4 regions of the Polycladomyces zharkentensis genome follow, and region 2 is predicted to be linked to each of the others. Evidence: predicted binding sites of a transcription regulator. Region 2 holds the regulator's gene; each other region holds the start of a gene.
The links. Region 2 encodes Rex, which represses fermentation and respiration genes when NADH is low (regulators of the CRP and FNR family bind a similar motif). Its sites were predicted from a motif close to TTGTGAAATATTTCACAA; they were not measured.

Region 1 (2,208 bases), on a different contig from region 2:
CAAAGGCGGATAGCTGACCCACCCGGCATCAGGAGAGCCGCCCAGTACGAAGGAAAGGTTAAACAGCAATGCGCCAAAGAAAAACAACCAGAAACTTACGGCGTTCAGGAAGGGAAAGGCTACGTCACGCGCGCCGATTTGCAACGGTACCACGATATTCATCATGGCAAAAAGCAAGGGCATCGCCACGAACAATATCATGATGGTTCCGTGTGTGGTAAAGATTTCATTGTAGTGTTGTGCGTCCAAAAAATTCATGCCTGGAAAAGCGAGCTGGGTCCGCATCAGCAGAGCGTCCACACCGCCACGAAACAACATCAACAGGGCGCAAATCAGATACATGATCCCGATCTTTTTATGATCAACTGTCGTGATCCATTCGCGCCACAGCCATCCCCATTTCCTGTAGTACGTCAGCGCGGCCACGATGCCGATCAGAGTGAAAACAATCGCAACTGCTGACATCTGGATCAAGGGGTCAGCTTCTCGCAAGTACCCAACAAGTTGATTGAACATCCTCCACTTCCACCTTTCTCATCACTTTCCAGAGGATTTAATGGTGCTCATGATTTGTGTGCCAATACTTTCCTCCGTTTTTATCGACGATATTTTGATATAGCGAGGTTGGGTAAGAGGAATAAGATTGTCGGTTGACAATACTTGGCTTGACGAGCTGATTGTATTTTTCATTCGTTAAAGCAGGTGCTGATGCTTTGACCTTTTTTACCCACGACTCAAATTCAGACTTCGGTTTGGCAACCACTTGAAAGTTCATGTGTGCAAATCCTTTTCCGGTAAAGTTGGCTCCTTTACCGTCGTATACGCCCGGACGGTCTGCCTGCAACCAAAGATACATCTCCATTCCCGGCATGGTGTACATCTGTCCACCCAACTGTGGAACCCAGAATGAGTTCATGGGTGCGTCTGCAGTCAACACGAATTGCACCGGTACTCCTGTGGGAATTTCACAGTAGTTGACAGTGGCGATCTTTGAATCAGGATAAAGAAACATCCACTTCCAATCCAACGAAACCACTTGTATGGTGATGGGCTTCTGATTTGTCGGTGGCCGGGTCAGTGCGTATGTGTCCCGAACGGTAAATACGCCAAGAATAGCGACGATCAGTATGGGAATGCCCCACCATATGACTTCCAAAATTTTGCTGTCCGTCCAGTTGGGTTGGTAAGGGGCCTGATTTCCAGGGCGATCCCGGTAACGGATCACAATGTAGATCAGGAGACCAAGGACGGGAATGACTACCAGCGAGACCAAAATCGCTGAAAGCACAATGAACCGATATTCTGTATGCGCTACAGGACCGGCAGGATCAAACAGGACAAATCGATCACTGCATCCAGGTAACAGAAATAACAGAACGGAGCTGAAAAAAACGTGTTTGAGCCGACTTGATATCCCTGTTTTCTTCACAGGTTTCACACTCCCGTAGTCAGATTGAATCTGTGGAATGATGTAAGCGGTATCATAAGAAGTGAATGTGATGGATTTCACAAAATGTGATTCGCAGAATATCGGCGTTTCGTTATCGCTTTGTCATTTAACTAATCAAAAACCATCTCCTATAACCAAACTGATTTTTTGTCTGTGTAAATGAGTGTAAGTGGTATCGGGCGAAGTAATTGTGATGGATATCACAAAAAAAGAGGTGTTCACAGAATATCGACATTGCGGTTACAGTTTTGTCACTTAACAGCTCAAAGGAATGTCATTCAACAGACTCTCGTCGCAGCAAAAAACGAAAATTGATATGCCGACAGTGGGATGAATCCAGGCGGGGACAGATCCCCGCCCGAGTTTACCGGATTCTTGGTGCAGTGATTAACGGGTCGCCACGGGTGTCGGCTTGATTTTGCTGTTGGAGAACGGCTGTTTCAATTGCTCTTTCATGCCAGTTTCCCACAACGTTTCGATCATCTTCAGTTCCTCTTCTGTCAGCGGCGTTTTCTCCGGCGCCTCGGCAAATTCGCGCAAGTTCGATTCACTGGTGATATTGGGCAAAACCGATTTGATCGCGGGGCTCGCCAAAGAGAAGAGAATGGCTGCCTGACCAATGGTCCGGTCCGTTCCTTCGTACAGAAATCTCAACCGCTGAACCGCTTTCACACCTTCTTTCATCCACTCGATCGGCCGGTGGGATCGGTGGTCCCGTTTGTCGAAATGCTTGTCCGGATCATAGGTGCCGTCGAGAA
Region 2 (2,208 bases):
TTGCTCCGGGTGGATGTCCCGACGTTGACGGCGATCAACCGTGTGGAACACGTGGTTCTGTCCACGTTGAAAACGCACACGCCGGTCCGGGCGGGTCAACGGGTGGCAGCCGCCCGCGTGATCCCGTTGGTGGTACCGGAAAGCCGCATCAAGCAAGTGGAGACGATTGCCGGTCGGCAGGAACATCCCGTGCTGGAGGTGTTGCCCTTCCGTCCGCACCGGGTCGGTGTTGTGACGACCGGAAGCGAGGTGTACCACGGTCGGATTCAGGATCGCTTCGGTCCGGTCGTACGGGACAAAGTGGAACGGTACGGTTCCAAAGTGATCGGGCAAACGTTTGCCGATGACGACAAGGAGATGATCGCCCAACAAATCCGGGCGTTTGCCGATCAGGGCGCAGACTTGATTCTCGTCACCGGCGGTATGTCGGTCGACCCGGATGATCGCACACCGGGTGCCATCGCCGAACTGGGAGCCGACATTGTCAGTTACGGCAGCCCGATGTTGCCCGGCTCGATGTTGTTGATCGCCTACTATCGTGGGATTCCGTTGATGGGGCTTCCCGGATGTGTGTTGCACGATCCGTTTACTTCGTTTGACGTCTTTTTGCCTCGTATCCTGGCAGGTGAGAAAATCACGCGGGAGGATATTATCACATTGGGGCACGGTGGCCTGCATGCGTGTTGATCTTGCAGGCGGAATGGCTCCGTTGTATGATGTTGATAGCAACACTTTGTGAAAATTGCACGATCCGGTTAATGGAGAATACACGGTCTCAACGGACCGTTCGGGTATGGAGGCGAAAATGGCTGATCAGAAGATTCCCCAAGTAACCGCGAAACGGTTACCCCTGTATTACCGATATTTGGAGAAGTTGCATGCCATCGGGAAGCAACGTGTGTCTTCTGCCCAGCTGAGCGAAGCCTTGCAGATCGACCCGGCAACCATTCGACGTGATTTTTCTTATTTGGGAGAGTTGGGAAAGAAGGGATACGGGTACAACGTCAATTATCTGCTTCAGTTTTTGCGGGATTTCCTCAAGCAGGACGAAGTGACCAACGTGGTCTTGGTCGGTGTCGGTCATCTGGGCACGGCGTTGTTGCGGTACAATTTCTACCGCAGTCACAATACCAAGATCGTGGCGGGATTCGATATCGATTCCAACAAAGTGGGTAAGGAGATTGACGGCATCCCGATTTTTTCGATCAATCGTTTTTCGGAAGTGAAGGAACTGCACAACGTCGAGGTGGCGATCCTGACGGTACCGGCCAATGCCGCCCAGCAAGTCACGGACCGCATCGTGGCCGCGGGCATTCGGGGGATCTTGAACTTTACGCCTGCCCGGCTGACGGCACCACCCAATGTACGGATCCACCACATCGATTTGACGACGGAATTGCAGACGCTGATCTATTTCCTGAAAAAGTTTCCGCCCGAAGAAGATCGCGAACCCTCATCCGCAGACCACCTGTGATGGGGGATCACATCGTGGACAAACGGTTGAATACGACAAGGGAAGGTTTGACCAACGATGGATGATCAGACTCAGCCGTTGACGGAGCACCTGGCCGAATTGCGCAAACGGATCATATGGGTGTTGGTGTTCTTTTTTATCTTTTTGGTTGTGGGGTTTCTATACGCGGGGCCGATTATCGATTGGGTGAAAAAGGACGTTCCGGCCAACATTTCGTTTCATATCTTTTCACCTGGTGAGGCGTTTCGCATCTACATGGGATCGGCGTTTCTCATCGCGGTGATCTTTACGTTGCCCGTTGCACTATATCACATTTGGAGATTTGTCGAACCCGGTTTGCGTCCGCGCGAACGCCAAGTGACGCTCAGCTACATTCCACTCGCGATCCTTTTGTTTTTTGGCGGTTTGCTTTTCGCCTACAAGGTGATTTTTCCTTATGTGATCGGGTTCTCGGCCAATTTGACGCAGGAGTTGGGGGCCCAGGAGACATACGGGTTGTATGATTATTTCCGATTTATGTTCAACATCGTCTTCCCGATCGCGTTTTTGTTTGAGCTGCCGATTTTGGTCATGTTTTTGACGCGGCTCTCTGTCATCACACCGGCATTATTGAAGAAATTCCGCCGGTTTGCCTATTTGGCGCTGGTGGTGTTCTCAACTTTGATTTCGCCGCCCGATATCGTCACCAACATTTTGATCGCCTTACCGATGATTGTGCTGTATGAGATCAGCGT
Region 3 (2,208 bases), on a different contig from region 2:
CACAACTTCGTATGGCTGCGGGTGATCGTTGACACCATTTTTGCAATTGGCGCTCTCATGCTTGGCTGGTTCATCCTCGGTCCAAAAACCGGCTGGTCGCTCACCGGTGAACGACTGCCTTACGCCGGGAAAGGCGAGACACATGCAAAATAAGCATTGTATCAATGTATACACGCAAAATGTTGGATTGGGCTCGGTTAGAAAAGCTTCATCACCATCATGTCCAATGTCCGTGCGTGGACAAGGGGGGTATGGACACCTCATCTGAGCCTGTTTGCATGTCTATTTAAGCGTTATCTAAGTGCAGTATTTCAAAAAAAATAAGTGGTTTCTTCGCTGCTTCAAGGAGAAACCACCTTTTGTTTTTTTTGGCTTGGTTCTTCATGGATTCTTCACTCTGTTTCGGTGGCAATCATGGCAGGAAAACAGACCATAAAATTCTTCAAAGACTATACGGTTTGCATTTTTTTCGCCAGAAGATCTTTTTCTTCAGACGAAAGCAACTGTTCTGCCATGGGGAACAAAACATTTTCTTCTTTCATAAAGTGCTGTGACAAGATATTGTAGGCTTGAATCATAAATAAGCCGATTTTCTTTGCCTTTTCTGTATCAACGGGCGCGGTCGCCTGATCAATCTTTGCGATAAAGGTTTGCAGATATTCCTTTCCTTTTTGATGCTCATATTCCATTACCATCAGTGGTCCTGATTCCCTGCCGATGTATGAAGCCATCATCGGAAATAAATACTTTTCTTCCCGTTCAGAATGAGCGTGCAATTCCCGCTCAAAACGAACGGCTTTCTCCCTCAATTCATGCAATGCACCTTGCCAGTCTGCAATGTGAGTATCGTCTCCGACTCCTTCTGCCGATTGATACAATTGCTCCATTTGTTCCCTTAACGGAATATGTTCTTGCTTCAGTCGGGTCAGAGCAGGACACAAAGGAATGTCCTCTCCGACCCTCTGGCCGCAATGAAAAGGCATATCATTCATGTTCTTTCCTCCTGGTCCGTTTCGTTTGATGCTGTAGCTTGATGTTATGGTAACTGAATTTGTGTTTTCGTATTATGACAAACATCACAACAGGGATGAATCAGGTTTAAGAATGGATCAACCCAGTACCAAGCAAACAAGGCACTGTCAGCAATGCCTATTCTCCCTGTTCATGATGAACCGCCTGTTTCGTCCTAGGTCTCCCTTTTCCCCATACACTCTGCCTTCCAAGGTGTCCACTGTGTTTCCCATCACACGATGGCCTACATTTGTGAGGATACTGATGTAAAAATATAAGATCCCACTTGCACCAAGTGAGATCCAACATTGTCAAGAGCCCTTGGCCTTCTCGGCCACATCCTTCTGTATGAAACCAAACGTGACTTGCTCCGCACGGCTAAAGCACCAGAGGCCTTCTCGCTTCATCTGGCGTGGCAACCCACATCCATCCACGATGGCTTCGTCCAAGCCTGGGTAATGTTAGTTTATTGAGTTTGCGCTCGCATAGTATTTTAAGTGTTTTCGTACTTCTAGGCTCGATTGTGCTAAAATTCTGTCGGACTTGCGAGAGCTGAGGCCCTCCCGCGTCCGACGCTCGCTTTCATCCCAACCCTAAAGGGCTGGGTTTTCCCGCTCGCTCTTTATAAACGGCCAAATCCTGTAGCGCTCCCTTTTAAGATGAGATGGTCAGATGTGCTGAGCTCTCCGTTAACATGGCTTGCATATCTGTTTGTACATCACCAATCAATTTTAAGCCGAATCTCTCTTGCAATACTTGCAACACACCTGGTGAAATAAACTCAGGAGCTTTTGGTCCAATACGGATATCTTGAATACCCAGGCTGAACAACCCCAATAGGATGGCAACCGCTTTTTGCTCAAACCAAGATAACACGATACTGACTGGCAGTTCGTTTACCTCACATCCAAATGCTTCAGCTAGTGCAGCCGCAATCTTCACAGTGGAAATCGAATTATTGCATTGCCCCAAATCAATATAGCGTGGAATATCCGTACCTGGTACTACTCCGTAATCTACATCGTTAAAGCGGAACTTGCCGCAAGAAGTGGTTAGAATAACCGTTTCTGGTGGCAAGGATGTGGCTAATTTCCGATAATATTCACCACCTTTCCCCGGAGCGTCACAACCTGCAATGACAAAGAAGCGCTTAATTTTTCCATTTTTCACAGCCTGGATCACTTCCGGTGCCATTCC
Region 4 (2,208 bases), on a different contig from region 2:
ATGACGGACCGGATACATACTACACGAATCAGGTGTTGAATATCCTGAAAAAAGAAGGCGTTCACGCCACCTTTTTTGTCACGGGAAAAAATGCCCAAGCACATCCGGAGATGATCCGGCGGATTCTTCAGGAAGGACATGTGCTGGGCAACCATTCTTGGAATCATCCCGATTTGACCCGTTTGACGCAAAGTCAGGCGGTTGCGCAGATCGAACGGACCAATACGGTCATTTTTAAATTGACAGGCATGCGTATGCGGTTGTTCCGTCCACCGTACGGAAAGCTGAATGATCAGCTCAAACAGCGGTTTCATCAGATGGGATACACCATCGTCAACTGGAGTGTGGATACCCGCGACTGGGCGGGTACGCCGGTCGCCAAAATCATGCGTTATGTCCAGCACCAGACGGGACCGGGCGGCATCATCCTGCAACACTCGGCGGGGGCACCCGGACATTTGGACAACACGATCAAAGCGTTGCCGCGTATCATAAAATACCTCAAATCGCACGGCTACGAAATCGTCACGATCCCCGAGTTGCTGGACAAACCGGCTTATATGGGCATCCCACACAAATGAACACAAACACCCCATGCAACTGCATGGGGTTTCACCTCTTCTCCTTCCTTGCTTTTCCGCTATCAGTGTAGAGCCAATCGTTTGCAACATTTAAGTTTTCCAAGTCGATCCGCTGCGGGATCGACTTTTTTTGTATCCAATTCCGGTGACTTGCCCCACTCGACTAAGCACCGGAGGCATCCCCTTTGTTCTCCTTGGGCTTTTCGCTTCATCCGGCGTGGCAACCCACATCCATCCACGATGGCTTCACAGGCCCGGGTGATTTTCTCGCACTTCTCGACTTCATCGTAACCATATTCCGGCGGACTTGCGAGAGGGACAAGGCCCTCCCGCGTCCGACGCTCGCTTTTATCCCAACCCTGAAGGGTTGGGTTTTCCCACCGCTCTTTATCAATCAAAACGATTCCTGTTCATCCATTTCAACAGGGATTTTTGATGAAAAAAAGCAATTTATTCCATATATGTGACGTTTTTATCGACAAATGGTGGCTGATTTGTTTCATCTTGTTGAATTTCGTTTGAAATCGAGCTGAAAGCGGGGACTGCACAGGAAAGGATTTGATATGATGGGATGGAATCAAAATCCTTTACAAGGCCCTAATAAATCCTGAAACATCCTGAAACTGCCGGTATTTACCGGAAGCCAACCGAAAGAGAAGAAGCATTGGCGAAATCATATGATATACTTATGTGAAATTTTGAACAATTTTCGTCAATGCGGGAAAGGGGATAACGACGATGGAGCCATTTCGCAAACGTCTACGTCAATGGCTGACACTGGTCGGCTTGTCGGCGGTGTTGCTGCTGGCGGGCTGCAGTCGTGAACAATATGTGGTACTGGATCCGAAAGGCCCTGTCGCGAAACAACAATATGATCTCATCGTCTGGTCGTTCGGATTAATGTTGATCATCGTTTTGGCGGTGTTTGGGATTTTTGCGTACGTGATCATCAAATACCGGGCCAAACCGGAAAACAAAGGCTACGAACCGCCGGATCAGGAGGGCAGCAAACTTCTCGAGACGATCTGGACGTTGATTCCCGTCGCAGTCGTCATCGCATTGGCAATTCCTACGGTGAAGGCGACATACGGCTTGGAAAAACAGCCTTCCAGTGACAGACCGCCGATGACGATCAAGGTGACGTCGGCGGATTGGAAATGGATTTTCCGCTATCCCAAAGAAGGGATCGAAACCGTCAACTACGTGACGATTCCCGCCGATACACCGGTTCGGTTCGAGATGGACGCGGTGGGACCGATGAACTCGTTTTGGGTTCCTTCACTGGGCGGACAGGAGTATACCATGCCCGGCATGGTGATGAATCTGTGGTTGCAGGCGGATCAACCCGGTGTATATCAAGGGAGAAGCGCCAACTTCTCCGGTAAGTATTTTACCCATATGACCTTTGACGTGATCGCCAAGTCGCCTGCGGATTATGACAAATGGGTTCAGCAGGTGAAGAAAACTGCGCCGAAACAGACGGAAGCGCAGTATCTTCAGTTGTTGGAGCGCGGTTTGGCGAAGAAAATGACCTTCTCTTCCTATCCTAAAATTGCTGATCAAGCGGGATTGATTGGGGAAGTCAAAGGCATCCGGGAGAAGATGAACCGGCCGGAAGAGCCTGACA

Region 1: a site for Rex is predicted at 1,495-1,512, ahead of JQC72_RS05075 (ubiquinol oxidase subunit II). Genes of this name have one in related genera too.
Region 3: a site for Rex is predicted at 1,065-1,082, ahead of JQC72_RS05035 (hemerythrin domain-containing protein). Genes of this name have one in related genera too.
Region 4: a site for Rex is predicted at 1,270-1,287, ahead of qoxA (cytochrome aa3 quinol oxidase subunit II). Genes of this name have one in related genera too.

What each region holds. Positions count from the first base shown of each region.
Region 1 covers NZ_JAFHAP010000005.1:119,997-122,204, reverse strand. The annotation lists gene qoxB (cytochrome aa3 quinol oxidase subunit I) at 1-516, opposite strand, end outside; gene JQC72_RS05075 (ubiquinol oxidase subunit II) at 554-1,429, opposite strand; gene JQC72_RS05070 (aldo/keto reductase) at 1,838-2,208, opposite strand, start outside.
Region 2 covers NZ_JAFHAP010000009.1:164,450-166,657, forward strand. The annotation lists gene JQC72_RS11185 (molybdopterin-binding protein) at 1-687, shown strand, start outside; gene JQC72_RS11190 (redox-sensing transcriptional repressor Rex) at 806-1,474, shown strand; gene tatC (twin-arginine translocase subunit TatC) at 1,532-2,208, shown strand, end outside.
Region 3 covers NZ_JAFHAP010000005.1:109,810-112,017, reverse strand. The annotation lists gene JQC72_RS16430 (cbb3-type cytochrome c oxidase subunit I) at 1-153, shown strand, start outside; gene JQC72_RS05035 (hemerythrin domain-containing protein) at 450-992, opposite strand; gene hcp (hydroxylamine reductase) at 1,666-2,208, opposite strand, start outside.
Region 4 covers NZ_JAFHAP010000010.1:46,085-48,292, reverse strand. The annotation lists gene JQC72_RS11525 (polysaccharide deacetylase family protein) at 1-581, shown strand, start outside; gene JQC72_RS11520 (hypothetical protein) at 767-1,048, shown strand; gene qoxA (cytochrome aa3 quinol oxidase subunit II) at 1,320-2,208, shown strand, end outside.